4 regions of the Streptomyces sp. NPDC007084 genome follow, and region 1 is predicted to be linked to each of the others. Evidence: riboswitches for the same ligand, from Rfam matches in the RefSeq annotation. Region 1 holds a riboswitch; each other region holds the start of a gene.

What was found. Region 1 has a riboswitch for cyclic di-AMP ahead of AB0912_RS00070 (M23 family metallopeptidase). Riboswitches for the same ligand answer to the same signal wherever they lie in the genome.
Positions count from the first base shown of each region.
Region 2: it holds a riboswitch for cyclic di-AMP, as region 1 does, so the genes downstream of both, AB0912_RS07100 (NlpC/P60 family protein) here and AB0912_RS00070 (M23 family metallopeptidase) in region 1, are expected to answer to the same signal.
Region 3: it holds a riboswitch for cyclic di-AMP, as region 1 does, so the genes downstream of both, AB0912_RS04530 (M23 family metallopeptidase) here and AB0912_RS00070 (M23 family metallopeptidase) in region 1, are expected to answer to the same signal.
Region 4: it holds a riboswitch for cyclic di-AMP, as region 1 does, so the genes downstream of both, AB0912_RS08140 (LysM peptidoglycan-binding domain-containing protein) here and AB0912_RS00070 (M23 family metallopeptidase) in region 1, are expected to answer to the same signal.

Region 1 is NZ_JBEYFY010000001.1:22,021-26,512, reverse strand. It holds gene AB0912_RS00075 (PP2C family protein-serine/threonine phosphatase) at 275-1,339, shown strand; cyclic di-AMP (ydaO/yuaA leader) riboswitch at 1,664-1,822, shown strand; gene AB0912_RS00070 (M23 family metallopeptidase) at 1,834-2,874, shown strand; gene AB0912_RS00065 (aldo/keto reductase) at 3,049-3,993, shown strand; gene AB0912_RS00060 (PrsW family intramembrane metalloprotease) at 4,331-4,492, opposite strand, start outside.
Region 2 is NZ_JBEYFY010000005.1:151,142-155,633, forward strand. It holds gene AB0912_RS07090 (PadR family transcriptional regulator) at 1-17, opposite strand, end outside; gene AB0912_RS07095 (hypothetical protein) at 186-503, shown strand; gene AB0912_RS07100 (NlpC/P60 family protein) at 700-2,238, opposite strand; cyclic di-AMP (ydaO/yuaA leader) riboswitch at 2,247-2,418, opposite strand; gene AB0912_RS07105 (hypothetical protein) at 2,873-3,109, shown strand; gene AB0912_RS07110 (alpha/beta fold hydrolase) at 3,221-3,967, opposite strand; gene AB0912_RS07115 (hypothetical protein) at 4,183-4,356, opposite strand.
Region 3 is NZ_JBEYFY010000003.1:219,645-224,136, reverse strand. It holds gene AB0912_RS04540 (pitrilysin family protein) at 1-199, shown strand, start outside; gene AB0912_RS04535 (pitrilysin family protein) at 196-1,584, shown strand; cyclic di-AMP (ydaO/yuaA leader) riboswitch at 1,798-1,957, shown strand; gene AB0912_RS04530 (M23 family metallopeptidase) at 1,971-2,735, shown strand; gene AB0912_RS04525 (GntR family transcriptional regulator) at 2,933-3,628, shown strand; gene AB0912_RS04520 (HPr family phosphocarrier protein) at 3,897-4,178, opposite strand; gene AB0912_RS04515 (GNAT family N-acetyltransferase) at 4,353-4,492, shown strand, end outside.
Region 4 is NZ_JBEYFY010000006.1:112,563-117,054, forward strand. It holds gene AB0912_RS08135 (HAD family hydrolase) at 179-1,000, shown strand; gene AB0912_RS08140 (LysM peptidoglycan-binding domain-containing protein) at 1,232-1,948, opposite strand; cyclic di-AMP (ydaO/yuaA leader) riboswitch at 1,953-2,114, opposite strand; gene AB0912_RS08145 (CocE/NonD family hydrolase) at 2,613-4,492, opposite strand, start outside.

The DNA of each region.
Region 1 (4,492 bases):
CCTCTAGTCGGTCCCTCTAGTCGGTCCCCCTTGTCGGTCCCCCTGCTGGTCCCCGCCGCCTGGTGGCCCGGAATCCCTCGGTCGGGCCACACCGGTCGCCCGGCGAGCGGGCTGCGGGTCTGCTGGACGGGTGGGTCAGCCAGGAGGTGAGGAGCGGGCCGGAGAACTCGACGACCGGGCCGACCGCCCGTCCCCCGGTGATCCGCGGGCGACGCGCGCATCCGCCCCCTCGGGCGACTCCGGGCACGGTCCGGCGGGCAGCCGCCCGGGCCGTATCTCCGTCGTGCGCGCGCTCGTCCGGGTGCTGCCCGTCCTGCTGGTCATCGCCGGGACCTGCTACGACTACTTCACCCCGGCCGGTTTCCCCGCCGCCCCCCTCTTCACCGCCGCCACACTGATCGCCGCACCCCTGTACTCGCTGCGCGGCACCGTCCTCACCGGCGTCGCCGCCGTCGGCGCGCTGCTCTTCGCGCACCTGCGGCTCGGCGTCGCCCTGCGCAGCGACGCGGTCACCGAGGTCGTCACCGTCGCCACCGCGGCCGCCCTCGCCGTCGTCGTCAACGTCCTCGTGCGGCGCAGCGACCAGCAGCTCGCCTCCGTCCGGGAGATCGCCGAGCTGGCGCAGCGGGCCGTGCTGCCCGAACCGCAGGCGCGCATCGACGGTCTCGACGTGGCCGCGCGCTACGAGGCGGCCCAGGCGGACGCGTTCATCGGCGGGGACCTGTACGCCGTGCAGGACACCCCGTACGGCGTGCGGCTGGTCGTCGGAGACGTGCGCGGCAAGGGGATGACGGCGGTCGCCGCCGTCGCCGTGGTCATCGGCGCGTTCCGCGAGGCGGCGGAGCAGGAGAGCACCCTGGAGGCGGTCGCGCAGCGGCTGGAGCGGGCGCTGAAGCGCGAGGGCGCCCGGCGCGCCAACCTCGACGCCGTCGAGGGGTTCACCACCGCCGTGCTCGTGGAGATCCCGCACGACGAGGAGGTCGTCCGCGTCGTCAACCGCGGGCATCCGCCGCCCCTGCTGCTGCACCCCGACGGCACGCTCCTCCCGCTCGCCGGCGGGCCCGCCGCGCTGCCGCTCGGGATGAGCGACCTGGCCGTCACCGCCGACCGGGCGGTCCCGGCCCGCTTCCCGCGCGGGGCGACCCTGCTGCTGCACACCGACGGCCTGTCCGAGGCCCGCAACGCGCGCGGCGAGTTCTACGACCCGGCCGCGCGGCTCGCCGGCCGGATCTTCGCGGGCCCCGAGGCGCTGCTGAACGCCCTCGCCGACGACGTCCGCCGGCACACGGGCGGCGCCCTCACCGACGACATGGCGCTGCTCGCCGTACGGCGCGGCTGACGGGCCCCTACGGCGCGGCTGACGGGCACGTACGGCGCGGCTGACAGGCACGGACGAGTCCGCCCGTCGGGCACGTACGGGTCCGTCCGGCCGTTGTCACGAGGGGTGACCGAACCGTGCCCCTCCGCATAACAACTGACATACCGTCAGACCTGTGTGCTCCGGTGCGGCGCGGTCAACTCGCCCGTCTTTCACCGCCCCTGACCCCAAAGTCCTGGCCAAAAACCGTTAACGATCACTCAGAACAGCTTGGAAAGAGGTAGCCGGGTCTATTAACGTTCGATAACGCAGCGCGGTCGTCCCAGCCGTCACAAGAGACGGCTCCGTGCGCACGCGCCGAATCCCGCAAGGGAACCGGGGAACCACCAACTTGGGGTGAATCGAGCGGATCTCCGCCGTGGAGACACGGTGGGTATACGCGCGTAGGAGACCTTCCTGCTCCGAACCCGTCAGCTAACCCGGTAGGCGAGAAGGAAGGAAAGGAGTGCGCCCACGTGGCGTCCAACCGGCCTGCCCAGCCAACCTCGTTCGCACCGGATGACCCCCAGTCCTTCGGCTTCGCCTACGGCAAGGACGAGGGCCCCTGGGAGGAGTGGAACCCCACCGAGGATTCCGTCCGCCCGGTCCGTGGCCGGCACCGCGTGGGAAAGCAGCGCGGCGGAGGACTCGCCCGCAGCTCCACGGTCCTCGGCGTCGGAGTCATCGCCGCCGTCGGCGCCGGTGGCATGGCCACGGCCGCGCCCGGCAAGGCGCCCGTCTCCATCTCACTGCCCGACCTCTCCTCGGTCACCCACTCCGCCAAAGCGCTGATCAGCGACGGCGCGGACGCGGCACCCGAGGGTTCCACGACACCGCTCACCGGCGCCGGACTGACCACCGAGGACGCCGCCCAGGGCAGCACGGACGCCGGTGAGGCACTGCGCGCCCGCATCATGCAGCAGGCCGAGTCGCAGCAGAACCAGGTCGACAGCGCCGCCCAGAAGGCGGCCGAGGCCGCCGCCGCGAAGCAGGCCGTCGCCCTCGCCACCAAGCAGCAGGACGCCGCGAAGGCCAAGGCCGCCGCCGCGAAGGAGAAGGCGGAGGAGGAGGCCAAGGCGAAGGCCGAGGCCGAGCGGCTCGCCGAGCTGGCCAAGAGCTACACGCTGCCGACCTCCTCGTACACCCTGACCTCGCGCTTCGGCGAGGCCGGTGCCCTGTGGTCCTCCGGCTACCACACGGGTCTCGACTTCGCCGCGCCCACCGGCACGCTGATCAAGGCGATCCACAGCGCCACCGTCACCGAGGCGGGCTGGGCCGGCGCGTACGGCTACCGCACGATCCTCACCCTGGACGACGGCACCGAACTCTGGTTCTGCCACCAGTCGTCGATCAGCGTCACCGCCGGCCAGAAGGTCGCCACCGGTGACGTGATCGGGCGGGTGGGCGCGACCGGCAACGTGACCGGGCCGCACCTGCACCTGGAGGTCCACCCCGGCGGCGCCGCCACCGGCGTCGACCCGATGGCCTGGCTCCAGAGCAAGGGGCTCAATCCCTGATCCCCGGGGGCCTCGCCGGCTCTGACCTCCAGGGTTCCTGGATAGCCCGATAGCCCGATAGCCCGATCGCCGGATAGCCGGATAGCAGCCCCTGGTCCCCGGCGTGCCCGGATACGAGGGGCGTGCGGGGCGCGGGTGGAATACCGGCATCCCGTGCGGGCGTTGGACCCGGGCATGACTTCTCTTCGCAAGCTCGGCTCATCCGACCTCGAGGTCTTCCCGCTCTCCCTCGGCGGCAACGTCTTCGGCTGGACGGCGGACGAGACCCAGTCCTTCGCCGTGCTCGACGCCTACACGGCGGCCGGCGGCAACTTCCTCGACACCGCCGACGCGTACTCGGCGTGGGTCGACGGCAACGAGGGCGGCGAGTCCGAGACCATCATCGGCAAGTGGCTCAAGGCCCGCGGCAACCGCGCGGACGTCGTCATCGCGACGAAGGTCAGCCAGCACCCCGCCTACCCCGGCCTCTCCGGCGCCAACATCAAGGCCGCCGCCGACGCCTCGCTGCGCCGCCTCGGCACCGACCACATCGACCTCTACTACACGCACTACGACAAGACCGAGGTGCCGGTCGAGGAGATCATCGGGGCCCTGGACGAGCTGGTGAAGGCCGGCAAGGTGCGGCACATCGCCGCCTCCAACATCTCCCCGGAGCGGCTCCAGGAGTCCCTGGAGTTCTCCGACCGCGAGGGCCTCGCCCGCTACGTCGCCCTCCAGCCGCACTACAACCTGGTCGCGCGCGACACCTACGAGGGCCCCCTGCGCGAGGTCGCCTCCCGCGCGGGCCTCGCCGCGGTGCCCTACTACGCGCTGGCCTCCGGCTTCCTCACCGGCAAGTACCGTCCGGGTACGACCGTCGACTCGGCCCGCGCCGCGGGCGCCTCCAAGCACCTGGAGACGGAGCGCGGGCAGCGGGTCCTCACCGCGCTGGACGAGATCGCCGAGGCGCACAACACCGCCGTACCGACCGTGGCCCTCGCCTGGCTCGCCGCCCAGCCGACCGTCGCCGCGCCGATCGCCTCCGCCCGCACGGTGGAGCAGCTCCCGGCCCTGCTGGGCGTCGCGGACCTGTCCCTGACGGACGCCGAGCTGTCCCGGCTGACCGAGGCGTCGGCGTAACGCCCGGCATAGCACCTGGCACACCGCCCGGCATGACGTCCGGCACGACGTCAGGCACACCGCCCGGCGCAACACCTGGGTGAGCCGAACCGAAGTCAGCCCAGCCAAGCCCCCGCCCTGCCCCGCCTCGCCCGTCACGGGTGCGGGGATCTAGGGCGTGTCGTTTGGATCATGTGGCGGGTCGCGGGGCAGGGCACGCACATCTGCGGCGTTGTCGTCGGTTGCCGACGCTCCGCGTCGTCGCCCTCCTCCGCCTTGCAGCTGCACGCACCCTGCCCCGCTCGGCCCAGCCGACAAGGCGCCGCACTCCGGCGCCACCTGATCCAAACGACACGCCCTAGGTGCGGTACGGGTGCGCGTCGTACGTCGGGTACGGATTCGGGTCGTACGCCGCGTACGGGGACGGGTGCGGATGCGGGAACGGCACCGGTGGCTGGTGGTACGGCTGTCCCGGCGGGGCGGCGTAGCCGTAGCCGTGCGCCGGCCAGGGCGGTGGCGC
Region 2 (4,492 bases), on a different contig from region 1:
AACCGTGCGTCTGCCATGGGACCGACCGTATCGCCACCGGATCACCGCGTGGCACGCCCGTCGTCAGGCCGTTCCGGGCTCCCGACGCGAAGAAGCGGCGGGTGACCGTCACAATGCGGGGTATACGGGCGATCACACAGCCGACCGCACTTCAGGCCCGCGGGGCACGCACGCTAGGAGTTCCTGTGACCACCTACGTCATCACCGTTCCCGGGACGTTCGTCCACGGCGTCTCGGACGCCTCCCGCGCAGATGTCGAACGCAGGCTGCGCCCACAGGATCCGCAGAACACGGAGCTGGGCGAGACCGAGGAGCTGAGCCTGCTGACCGTCGACGAGAACCACACCTTCTCGGTGCGGCTGGAGGTCGAGGCCGCGGACCGGCGCGCCGCCGAGGAGGAGGCCGTACGGCTCGTCTCCGGCGCGCTGCGCGACAGCGGCATCTCCGAGGACGACGCCCCGCTGGGGCCGGCCGCGGTCACGGGGATCGACAGCGAGTTCTGAGCCGCCGGGAGCCCGGGAGAGCACCGGAGCGGTCGGTCACGGCGTATCCGTGGCCGACCGCTCGGGTGCTCAGAGCCGGGCCTCGGGGCGGCGCCTCAGAGCCGGGTCTCGGGGCGGCGCCTCAGAGCCGGGTCTCGGGGCCGCTGCGAGGGCCGGTCCCCGGGGGCCGGACCTCGCAGCGGTGACAGGCCGGTTCTCAGACCGGGCGTACGGCGGTGTGGATCGTCGCCTGCCCGGCGGGGTGGACGGGCTCCTCCGTGATCCGCCCTCCCGGCCTGGGCGCGTGGACCATCAGGCCGTCGCCGACGTAGAGGCCCACGTGGCTGTGGTCCTCGTGGAAGAAGAGCAGGTCGCCGGGCTGGACCGCGTCCAGCGGTACGGCCGGTCCGATCCGTGCCTGGTCGCCCGCCGTCCGGGGCAGCAGCACACCGGCGCTCCGCCAGGCGGCCTGGGTGAGCCCGGAGGGGTCGAACGAGCCGGGTCCGGAGGCACCCCACACGCACGGCCTGCCGACCTGGGCGCGGGCGAAGGCGACGGCCTCGGCGGCCCGTGTGTCGTACCCGGTGACCGGCGGGGCCATGACGGCGGCGATGCTTCCGGTGTCGAACCCGGCGTTCGGATCGGCGGACCAGGGGGCGCCGGGGGCGGGCTGCTCGACGGGCGCCGGCCACACCGTGCGCCCGGTGTCGTCGGCGGCCTGGGCCACCGGGGCGGGCGAGGCCGACCAGGCGTCCGGCAGCGGCTGATAGGCGACGGCCCCGACCGGGTCCGGCACGCGTGTCGCGGGCTGGTTCCCGGCTCCCGTGGGCTGCCACGGGGCACTTTCCATCGGCTGATACGCGGCTGCCGCGACCGGCAGGGACAGGTGCTCCGTCGTCGGGTACGTGCCCGGCCCGGCCGGCGCCGACAGGTACTCCGCCGCCGGGTACGTGAGCGACGGGAGGGCGGTTTCGCCGAACGGCTGCTCCACGGGCGGGTATGCGGCCGGTGTCGACGCGTCCAGCTCGGTCCGCCGCGCGGTGTGCCGGGCCAGCATCTCCTGCGCGGCGGCCAGTTTGCGGCGGGCGCGGTCCTTGCGGAAGCGCGGGGAGGAGGTCTCGGGAGGGAGCGCCGGTCCTGGCACCGCCGGGAGGGAGCCGGTGGCCGCGGAACCCGTGGCCGCGGAGCCGATGGCCGCGGAGCCCGTGGCCGCGGAGCGCTGGTCGGGGATCGCGGGGGTGGGCCAGGTCGTCGGCTCGGACACCGGGCCCGCGGTCAGTTCGAGAACGGGGCGTGCCGTCAGCTCCGCGACGGGAGCCGCGGCCGGGCCCGCCGTCAGCTCCCGTCCGGCCGCGGCGGTCGACTCGGCGGCGGGGAGGGCGCCTTGGGAAAGCTGCTGGGCGGCGGGAAGTTCCGCGGAGCGCTCCCCCGCCCGGCGCGTGGCCTCTCGTCCGCGGTCCGGGCGCCGGTCGGCCGGGAGGACCGCCGCGACGGTGGGCCCGAGCCGGGAACGCGCCCCGTCGAACCACTGCCGCATCAGATCGTCCTGGGCCGGATCGACGGCTCGGCGCTCCTCCACGGCCGGCGGCCTGCCGGTGAGCCGTCGGGCCACGGCACGCCGGTCGCCCTGGCGGGAGAGGCTCGCGAGAGCGCGGGTCGCGTTGAAGTTGCCGGTGTCGTCCTCGGCCCGGTCGTAGAGGGAGGCGAGCCGTCGGCGGACTTCTTCGCCACTGGGCTGGGTGCGTTCCGGCGCCATGAAGGTGGCACTCCTTCCGTCGTCCGCCTACCGGGTTAGCTGTCGGGTTCGGGCGGACGGTTCCGGAAGGTATGCCCTACGACCTGTGCCCCGTAAGGCAGTTGGCCGATTCACCCCAGGTTCGGTGGGTCCCCGGCTCCGGCTGCACGAGGGCAGGGCCGGACTCGGCGGAGGCCGCACCGCCCGGCGAGTTCGCCGGAGGGAGTCGGGCGGCCTGGTCGTCAACTTAGCCAAGTTGTGAGCCCCATGTGAAGATCCACGTCCCAGATGTCCGATACATTTTCGTGACCTTCATCGCATCGGCGCCGTTGTGCGACGACGGAAGCACACGCCGTACGCGAATCGGCTTACGGGGCAGTCCCGTTCGGCGCGGAAGTCCTCCGCGAGGAGGTCTCCGTACAGCCGGGTCCGCACCTCGCTCGGGGCTTGCGGCCGCTCGCGCGCGGACGTTCGGCGGCGGCGAACGGAACTGACGGCCCCTGACGGCTCGTTCGACATCGGCGAACCGTCGATGCTCGCGCCGTGACCGGTTCTGGCCGAACCGGCCGGATGACCACCGTGGGCGCCTCACGGCCCTAACGTCGAGACACGGAAGGCCCGCGGACGGCCCTGAGAGCGAGTCGAGGATTCCCCCGTGCACGATGCACCGATCTATGCCCAACTGATCTCCGAACGCGGTGACATACCGACCCTCGTGCGGAGCGAAGCCCGGCGGCTGCAGCGCGACTTCGAGTGGATCCTCAGCTGGGATCCGTCCACGGGCGGCCCGCTCCCCGGAAGCGCCGCACGCCCCGGCACCCGTGCACGCGGGACGACCGGCTCACGCCGTCCCTTCTCCCCCGACCCCGCGGACCGGCTCGACTCCGCGTAGGAACGGTGGTCGAACAGACGCATGGGGTCGGAGGTCGAGCAGACGCCTCGGAACGGTGGTCGAACAGCGTCGATGGCCGGGCAGCCGTGGCCCGGCGCGTGCGGGCCCGCCTCAGAGGACGCCGGGTTCGCCGTTCGGTCCCTCGGCGGGCAGCGCCTCGACCGGGCCGTCGGCGCCGGACAGCAGAGCGGCGACCGCCGAACCGGTCACCTCGTGCCAGGTCCGCGCGCGCCGCAGCATCGCATGGTCACCGCCCGCGACCCGCACCGCAGTCGCCGAGGAGCCTTCCCGCGCGGCCCGGCGCACCAGCGCGAAGGAGGCCGCCGGCTCGGTGATCCGGTCCTGGTCGCCGTGCAGTACGATCACCCGCTTGTCCCGCAGCTGGGCCACCGGCTCGCCGGCCGGGCACCAGGGCGCGAGGGCCACCACGGCCCGGACCTGCGGCGCCGCGGCGGCGCGCAGCGCGGCACGGCCGCCCATCGAGTGGCCGACGAGCACCACCGGCACCTCCCCGACCAGGTTGGTGAGTTCGGCGAGGGCCCGGCGCACGTCGGCGACCGGATCGGTCGCGGCGCCGTTCCAGCCCCGTACGCGGTAGCGGACCTCGCCCACGAAGACGTCCCGGTCGGGCACGGCGCGCAGCACGGCGCGCACGAAGGGCCGCATGCGCAGGCGGGAGACGTGCCAGGGACGCGACGGGGCCAGGCTGTCCGCGCGTCCGCCGTGCAGGACGAGCACCGCGGCCCGCGTCGGGCCCTTGGCCCCGCCGGCTGGCCGGTGCGGCACCAGCGCTGTGAGCGGCCTGGCCGCTCCGGGCCGCTGCCCCTCGCGGTCGGACATCCGCGCCGAGCCTCGCATGACACCTCTTCACCGTCGAAAACCATCAAAGCGCCGTCGACGCCCACCACCCTGGGCCGCCAGCAATCCTTGCCGCCGCCCCCCTCGGTATCCGTAGCCGACACGGCAGCGGCTTGGTGACACCTCCGAGCCTAGGATCCCGGTCGCCAAGTGTGGTGCCCAGGCGGCCAGTTGACCTGTCGGCTGTGGGGACGCCATGACCGGTGCGCGGTGTATCACTCGGCGCCCCCGGGACGCGTACCGTGGCCGCCGCGCCACTCCTGGTAGAGCCGCCACAGCCGCTCGGCGCGCGGGCAGCGGCCCGACTCGCGCCGGCACGTGCGGCAGTCGCCCACGTGGCCGATGTAGGCGGCCTCGGGGGTCTCTCGACCCGGTTGTGGATTCGTCATGGCCCTCGGCACCGGTCGGTGCGACGCGCCCGTACGCGACGTCGCTTCTGATGCCGTACTTCCGTGCCGGGGCACGCGGCGGATGCGGCCGGGGCGGGGTTTTCGCGGCGCGGTCGGCGAGGCCGCGCGCTCCGCC
Region 3 (4,492 bases), on a different contig from region 1:
CGGCGACCCGCAGCTCGCCCTGACCGCCGTACAGCGCGTCCTGGAGGTCACCGCCGAAGAGGTCCAGGAGGTCGCCAAGGCCCGCCTGCGCCCCGACAACCGCGCGGTGCTCGTCTACGAGCCCACCGCACCCGAAGCCACCGACGCCGCTGACGACACCGACGCCGCTGACGACACCGACGAGGAGGCGGCGAAGTGACCGAACTCGCCACCATGGACTTCCACCCGCAGCCCCAGGCGGGACAGCCGAAGCCGTGGGCGTTCCCCGCCCCCGAGCGCGGCACCCTGGACAACGGCCTGACCGTGCTGCGCTGCCACCGCCCCGGCCAGCAGGTCGTCGCCGTCGAGATCGTCCTCGCCGCCCCCCTGGAGGCCGAGCCCGCGGGCCTGGACGGCGTCGCCACGATCATGGCGCGCGCCTTCTCCGAGGGCACCGACAAGCACTCCGCCGAGGACTTCGCCGCCGAGCTGGAGCGCTGCGGCGCCACGCTCGACGCGCACGCCGATCACCCCGGTGTCCGGCTCTCCCTCGAAGTGCCCGTCTCGCGGCTTCCCAAGGGGCTCGGGCTGCTCGCGGACGCCCTGCGCGCGCCGGCCTTCGCGGACAGCGAGGTCGAGCGCCTGGTGCGCAACAGGCTCGACGAGATCCCGCACGAGACGGCCAACCCGGGCCGCCGCGCGGCCAAGGAACTCTCCCGGCAGCTCTTCCCGCCGACGGCACGCATGTCGCGCCCGCGCCAGGGTTCCGAGGAGACCGTCCAGAACATCGACTCCGCGGCCGTGCGGTCCTTCTACGAGAAGCACGTCCGTCCCGCGACGGCCACCGCCGTGATCGTCGGCGACCTCACCGACGTGGACGTGGACGAGCTGCTCGGCGACACCCTCGGCGCCTGGACCGGATCGTCCGCCGAGCCGCGCCCGGTGCCGCCGGTGCACGCCGATGACACGGGCCGCGTGGTCATCGTGGACCGCCCCGGCGCCGTGCAGACCCAGTTGCTCATCGGGCGGGTCGGCGCCGACCGGCACGACCGTGTGTGGCCGGCCCAGGTGCTCGGCACCTACTGCCTGGGCGGCACCCTCACCTCGCGTCTGGACCGCGTCCTGCGCGAGGAGAAGGGCTACACCTACGGCGTACGGGCGTTCGGCCAGGTCCTGCGGTCCGCGCCGGATGGCACCGGTGCCGCGATGCTCGCCATCAGCGGCTCGGTCGACACCCCGAACACCGGGCCGGCGCTGGACGACCTGTGGAAGGTCCTGCGCACCCTGGCGGCCGAGGGGCTCACCGACGCGGAGCGCGATGTCGCCGTGCAGAACCTGGTGGGCGTGGCGCCCCTCAAGTTCGAGACCGCCGCGGCCGTCGCGGGCACGCTCGCCGACCAGGTCGAGCAGTACCTGCCGGACGACTACCAGTCGACGCTCTATCGGCAACTGGCCGCCACCGGCACGGTGGAGGCCACCGCGGCAGCCGTCAGCGCCTTCCCGACGGACCGTCTGGTGACGATCCTGGTGGGCGACGCGGCGCGGATCGAGGAGCCGGTGCGGGCCCTGGGCATCGGTGAAGTCAGCGTGGTCTCCGCGGAGTAGCACCGTGTGACCGAGATGGGCCCTGGTGACCGAAGCGTCGCCAGGGCCCTCTTTTGCGCGCACATCACCGCCAGGATGTCCGTATTGGTACGGAGGTTGGCTTCTGCGCTGTGGGATGCGCTACAAAAACCGTGATCCGTTTGTTGTTCGAAAGATGCCCCGTTTAGCGTCTGTCCGGCTGTTCGTCAGGCAGTGCGCCGCGCCCGCGGCACCGGACAGCCATCGCCGAGTCCCCGCATGGCGCGAGCCAGGGGAGCCGGGGACCCACACGTAGTCCCTGGGGTGAATCGGACGCCCTCCCCGGAGGGGGTCCGTAGGAGACCTTCCTGCTCCGAACCCGTCAGCTAACCCGGTAGGCGAGAAGGAAGGAAAGGATCAGCCCCTTTATGGCGTTCACCTGTGGCACCGGGAAGCATCGTCGTCCGAGCCGCGTGCAGCGCACCACCAAGAACGCCGTCGGCGTCGCGGCCCTCACCACCACCGGTGTCCTCGGAACCCTCGCGGCGCCCGCGTTCGCCGCGACCCCCTCCGTCGAGCAGACCGGGCTGACCCAGGCCGTCACCATCGGTGACTCCGTCGCCGAGCAGATCGACGAGCAGGCCGCCGCCCAGCAGCACGCCGCCGAGGTGGCCGCCGCGCGGGAGAAGGCCGAACAGGCCGCGCGCAAGAAGGCCGCAGAGCAGGCCGCGAAGGCTCGCGAGACCAAGGAGCGGGCCGCCCGCGCCGCCGAGCGCAAGCGGCTCAACACCTTCGTCATGCCGATCTCCGGCTCGTACGTCTCCACCGGCTACAAGACCGGCGGCAGCCTCTGGTCCTCCGGCAGCCACACCGGTGTCGACTTCCACGCGGCCTCGGGCACCCCGGTGCACTCGGTCGGCGCCGGCACGGTCGTCGCGGCCGGCTGGGGCGGTGCCTACGGCAATCAAGTAGTGATCAAGATGCACGACGGCACGTACACCATGTACGGGCACCTGTCGTCCATCGGTGTCTCCGTGGGCCAGACGGTCACCCCGGGCCAGCAGATCGCCCTCTCCGGGTCGACCGGCAACACCACGGGACCGCACCTGCACTTCGAGGCGCGCACCACCGCCGAGTACGGCTCCGACATGGACCCGGTCGCCTACCTCCGCTCGCACGGTGTGAACGTCTGACGACCGCTTCGCGGCTTCTCCACCGTTTTCGATGCCCCGGCTCACCGAGCCGGGGCATCATCGTTTCCGGAGGCCGACTGTCCAAAAAATATCCATGGATTCAGGCCCGCCATCGGAAATTAAGGCTTCCTGCAATAGAGTCACTGAACAAGCGTCAATCGATGGCGTTTCGCGGGGATTAAAGCGGAGGTCCGGTCATGCGTATTCCGGCGCACTCGGTATGCACGGCGATCCGGGACGACATCGTCGCGGGCGTCTACGAGCGTGGCGGCCGGCTCACCGAGGAACTGCTCGCGCGGCGCTACGGCGTCTCGCGCGTCCCCGTGCGCGAGGCCCTGCGCACCCTGGAGGCCGAGGGTTTCGTGGTCACCCGGCGGCACGCGGGCGCGTGCGTGGCCGAGCCCACCGAGCAGGAGGCCGCGGACCTTCTGGAGATGCGCATACTGCTGGAGCCGCTGGGTGCCGCGCGCGCCGCCCAGCGCCGCACCGAGGCTCACCTCAAGGTGCTCCGCGGGCTGGTCAGGCTGGGCCAGGAGCGCTCCAGGCGGGGCAACAGCGAGGATCTGCGCTCCCTGGGCGGCTGGTTCCACGAGACGCTCGCCCAGGCCTCCGGCAGCCCCGCGCTGACGTCGACGCTGTCCCAGCTACGGCACAAGATCGCCTGGATGTACGCGGTGGAGGCGCCGGCCAACCCCGCGGAGTCCTGGGCGGAGCACGGCGGCATCGTGGACGCGGTCGCCCGCGGGGACGGTGAGCGGGCCCGCGCGATCACGGCCCTGCACGCCGAGCGCTCGGCGTCCGCGCACCGGCTGCGCTTCCCGGCCGGCGGGGACCGGCAGGACCGTGTGAGGACTTCGCAACATCCCGTAAACATGACGGGTCAACGCCATTAACACGGGCGCCGTATACAAAGAGGGTTATTCGGCGAAGCGCTGTTTCCGCTGCCGCTTTCTTCGCGCGCCCGGAATTCACGGTGCGCGCTCATTTCGTTCACGCGACTCGTTCGCGTCGCGCGCCCACGCGTTTCCCGCGTGTGCCGGCATGAATTCGGGCAGCACGCGGGAATTCCCGGGGCGGCGTACGGAAACGGCTGAGCCGCGCTCCCGGTGAGGGGTGGCGCGGCTCAGCCGTGTGAAGGTCCGAGTGCCTCGCGGGCTCGGCTCAGACGGTCTCGGGAAGCTCGTCGAGCCCCTCGGCGACCAGCTTCGCCAGACGGTCGAGGGCGGCGTCCGCACCCTCGGCGTCCGACGCGAGGACGATCTCCTCGCCGCCCTGGGCACCCAGGCCCAGGACCGCCAGCATGGAGGCCGCGTTGACGGGGTTGCCGTCGGCCTTGGCGATCGTCACGGGGACGCCGGAGGCCGTGGTGGCCCGGACGAAGATGGAGGCGGGACGGGCGTGGAGACCCTCAGCCCAGCCGACGTTGACGCGGCGCTCAGCCATGTGATGCTGCCCTTCAGGTGTTCAGGGTTGTCTAGACCAGTGTCCCATATCGGGAAGCGGACCCGGACGGCCCGCGTCCCGGCCGCGGACGGTATCCCCACGGCCTCGGGGTGACATGCGTACCCGACAGACTGCCTCGCGCCGTTGTCGTACGCGAGCCGTAGTCTGGGGCCCATGCAGACCTCGTCGGACCGGCACGAGTACCCCGCGCACTGGGAAGCCGACGTGGTGCTGCGCGACGGCGGCACCGCGCGCATCCGCCCCATCACGGTCGACGACGCCGAGCGCCTCGTCAGCTTCTACGAGCAGGTCTC
Region 4 (4,492 bases), on a different contig from region 1:
GAGACCTTGTGATCGGTCCTGCCCGGGAAAGTCCGACCGGGCGGAAGCGGGCCGAGCGTGATCCCAACCGGTCGCAACGCGCCTGCCACCGTACGGTGAACGGCGTTGCCGAGGGGATACCGGACGTCGTCCGGTTCACGCCGGGCCGATGGGTCGTCCGATCCGTATTCTTCGGATCATGGCCGCTCCGACTGCATATTCACTCATCGCCACTGACCTGGACGGAACGCTGCTGCGCGGCGACGACACGCTCTCCGGCCGGTCGCGGGCCGCGCTGGCGAAAGTGACCGCGGCAGGTGCCCGGCATCTCGTGGTGACGGGCCGCCCCGCACCACGCGTCCGACCGCTGCTCGACGAACTCGGCGGCCGGGGACTGGCGGTGTGCGGACAGGGGGCGCAGCTCTACGACGCCGGCGCGAACCGTTTGCTCTGGTCGGTCACCCTGGACCGGGAGTTGGCGGAGACGGCACTCGGCAAGATCGAGGCGGAGGTCGGCCTGCTGTACGCGGCGGTGGACCAGGACGGTGTGGACGGGCTGACGCTCATCGAGCCGGGCTATGTGATGCCGCACCCCACGCTGCCCGCCGTGCGGGTGCGGCGCCGGGACGACCTGTGGGAGCGTCCGATCAGCAAGGTGCTGCTCCGCCATCCCACCCTGTCCGACGACGAGTTGGCGTCGGTGGCCCGGGGTGTGGTCGATTCGCTGGCGACGGTCACCATGTCGGGGCCAGGGACCGTCGAACTCCAGCCACGCGGGGTGACCAAGGCCACGGGCCTGGCGCTCGCAGCGGACCATCTCGGGCTCACCCCGTCCGCGACGCTCGCCTTCGGGGACATGCCCAACGACATTCCCATGTTCGACTGGGCCGCCCACGGGGTCGCGATGGCCAACGCACACCCGGAACTGAAGGCCGTGGCCGACGAAATCACCCGGTCGAACGAGGAGGACGGGATCGCCGTGGTCCTGGAGCGGCTCTTCGGGTTCGAGCGGCCGAACTGACGCGGGGCGCCCGCTCGCCAGCCACCGCCGCCTGTTCACGATTCGCCTGTTGACGTCCCGCGTGTTCACGTCCCGCCTGTTCACACGCCACCGGCCGGCGGACACCCGAGGGTGCCGCCGGCCGGTGGCGTGCGAGGCCGTCTGAGGCCGTGCGAGGCCGTGCGATGCGATGTGATGCGCCCGTGTGGGTGGCGGGTGGGCGCAGGTGGGCCCGGGTGGGCGCCGGTGTGATCAGTACGCGCCGTTGACGTTGTCGATCGAGCCGTACTTGTCGGCGGCGTAGTTGCAGGCGGCCGTGATGTTGGCGACCGGGTCGTACGGGTCCATCGAGGTGCCGGGCACGTGGTAGGCCAGGAAGGTCGGGTCGATGACCTGGAGGAGGCCCTTCGAGGGGGTGCCCGCGACGGCGTTGGAGTCCCAGTTGTTGATGGCCTGGGGGTTGCCGGAGGACTCGCGCATCACGTTGCGGTAGATACCGTCGTAGCTGCCCGGAATGCCCGCCTTGCCCATGATGTCCAGGGACTGCTTGATCCAGCCGTCCAGGTTGTTGGCGTAGGTGGTGGCGGAGGCCTGGGTGGCGGTGGTCTTGGCGGCCGTGGTGGCCGCCGGGGCCTTCAGGGTCTTCGTGCCGACGGTCAGCGTCAGGCCGGTGCGGAGGTGCCCGGGGTTGTCGCCGATGACGGCGCGGTTCGCCGTGTAGAGCTTCTGCCAGCCGCCGCTCGACGGGTACTTCTTCGCGATGCCGACCAGGGTGTCGCCGGCGACCACCTTGTAGGTGACGAGCTGGACGTTCGGGACGGCGGCGGTCTTGGCGGCCTGGGGGGTGGCGGCGTGGGCGCCGGTGGCGCTCATGAGCGGCAGCGCGAGGGCGAGGGCGCCCGTTCCGGCGGCGACGATGCCGCGGGTGACGAGGTTGTTCCGGCCGTGACGGTTCTTGCCTGCGGGCATGACGAAATGTCCTCTCCGACGCCTGCGAGGTGAGCTGTCGGGTTCGGGCGGGAGATGCCCGGCCGCGCTTTTCGGGCGCGGCTTCACCCCTAGCCGGTCCGGTCTCCCGGATCGGCGGCTTACCTGTGGTTCCCCCGCTCCTGCCGTGCGTGGGTGGGTGGGTTGCCGGGCGACGGCAGGATTAGGCGATCCGCCCGGTGCGACGAGAACGTATGCGACCGCACATGTCGGGAACAAGGCCGGATGTGGCGTTGAAGATCGCTTTTGCCTGTTTAGAGCGTGGGCAATACGTCCGTTTGTGCCGGAATTGAATCCTCAACTTGCCTTTGGCGAAGGGGTTGGCGCGGAGTCGGTGCCGGGTGATCCACTGGTTCGCGCGTGACCCAATTCACGCGCTGGAGGGTCACCAAGGCGGCATGGCAGGCAAGTCGGACATTACGCCACCGTCGGCCGGTGGACCGGGAGTTCCCGTACGCCCCCGGACCGGCCCTCGCGCCGCGGAGCGGCCCCGCCGTCCACGGCGCCCGCCCGGCCACCCACGGCGCCCGCCCCCGCCATCCACAGCGCCCGCCCCGCCATCCACAGCGCGCCCGCCCTGCCACCCACGGCGCCCGCCCCGCCACACCCGCCCCGTCCCCACAACTCCCCTCCCCGCAAGCCTTCTTCAGCCCGCCGTGCGCGGAATTTTCTTCTCCCAGGTCCGGTGGAAGACGACTTCGCCGCCGTCCCGGCAGACGACCTCGTTGGACGTGATGAAGTCCCGCGCGTCGCAGGTGATGGAGGACCGCGTCTCGACGCGGGCGTCCCACGGCAGGTCCGGCCGGTGCAGCCGCACCGACCAGGTGGACTCGGCGCGGGCGGACAGCGGGTCCGACGCGTCGATCGTGTACGTCTCCCGCGCGTCCTCCGAGAATTCGAGACCGTCGGGATAGACGCGGGTGCCGCCGTACCGGGGGTCCACGTCCAGCCGCCAGGTGCCCGCGGCCACGTCCCGCACCACCAGGCGCTCGGGGCGGGGTTCGTCGAGCGTCTCCGGGATCACCACGCCGAGCGGCTCGGCCTGCTCCGGCTCCCCGAAGGTGATGGAGGGGTCCGACTCCCTTACACGCACGGGGAGTTCGAGGCTGCTGCCCGCCGGGTCCAGGGTGAAACCGGCCTCGGAGCCGGGCTGCGGCCAGACCCAGGGCCAGTACGCGGAGGAGACACTCAGCCGGATGCGGTGGCCGGCCGGGAAGGCGTAACCGATGCCGTTCAGCTCGAACTCGACGTCCTCCGTGGTGCCCGGCTGCCAGGGGACGGCCCTGTCACGGCCCCGGCGCGCCGACAGGTTCAGCACACCTCGGGTGACGAGCGTGGACGCGCCGTCGGGGGTCACGTCGCACAGCCGGGCGATCACCTGGCCCCGCGTGGCCGCCGAGGTGAGCCGCAGCCGGACCCGGGGCCGCCCCAACACCCAGGTTTGTTCCGGTACTTCGAACTCGAAGCAGGCCGAGCGGGCGTCCTCCTCGCGCTGGTCCGGCGGCAGGTCGGCGTCGTTCCCGAAGGGGAAGAAGCGGCCCGCGTCGACGCCGGTGTGCTGCGGGGAGCGCACCGGCACCGGGTCCCCCTGGAGTTCGTACGGGATGGCGGTCACCGAGGGCGAGGGCCACGCAGGGTCGCCGACCCAGCGGCCGGGCAGCTCCGGGTAGACGGTCGCCGGGGGATGCGCGTCCATCACGTAGGAGCGCAGCAGCGGGACGTCGAGCGCGCCCGAGTCCTCGTCCTTGAGCCAGTGGCCCCACCAGCGGAGCGTCTCCTGGAGGAAGCCGATCGCGGGGCCCGGCGGCAGGCCGCGGTCGGGGTACTGGTGGGACCAGGGGCCGATGAGTCCCCGTACGCGCTCGGGTGGCAGGTTCTCGACCAGGCGCAGCACGGTGTCGCGGTACGGGTCGTGCCAGCCGCCGACCGCGAGGACGGCCGCGCTGATCGCCCCGTAGTCCTCGCAGGCGCTGCCGTGCCGCCAGTAGTCGTCCCGGGTCTGGTGGGCCAGCCAGGTGTGCACGAAGGGGTCGACGGCCTCCAGCCGCCGCGTCCACAGGTCGCGCCACATCACCTCGCCCACGTGCAGCGGGTCCGGCGGGCGGGCGACGAAGGCGAGCATGGTGGCCGCCCAGGCGTGCATGTCGACGGCGAGGACGGAACCACCGGTGTAGTGCACGTCGTTGTCATAGCGGTCGTCCGTCGAGCAGACCGTGACGATCGCCTTGAGCGGCTCGGGCGCGAGGGCCGCGATCTGGAGGGAGTTGAAGCCGCCCCAGGAGATCCCGAACATGCCCACCCGGCCGGTGCACCAGGGCTGGGCGGCCAGCCATTCCACCACCGCGACCCCGTCGGCCAGCTCGGTCGCGGAGTACTCGTCGCCCGGCAGTCCCTCCGAGTTGCCGTGGCCGCGCACGTCGACGCGGACGGAGGCGTAGCCGTGCCCGGCGTACCAGGGGTGGCGCTGCCAGTCGCGCGGTGCCGTCCAGTCGGTGAGCCGGTACGGCAGGTACTCCAGGAGGGCCG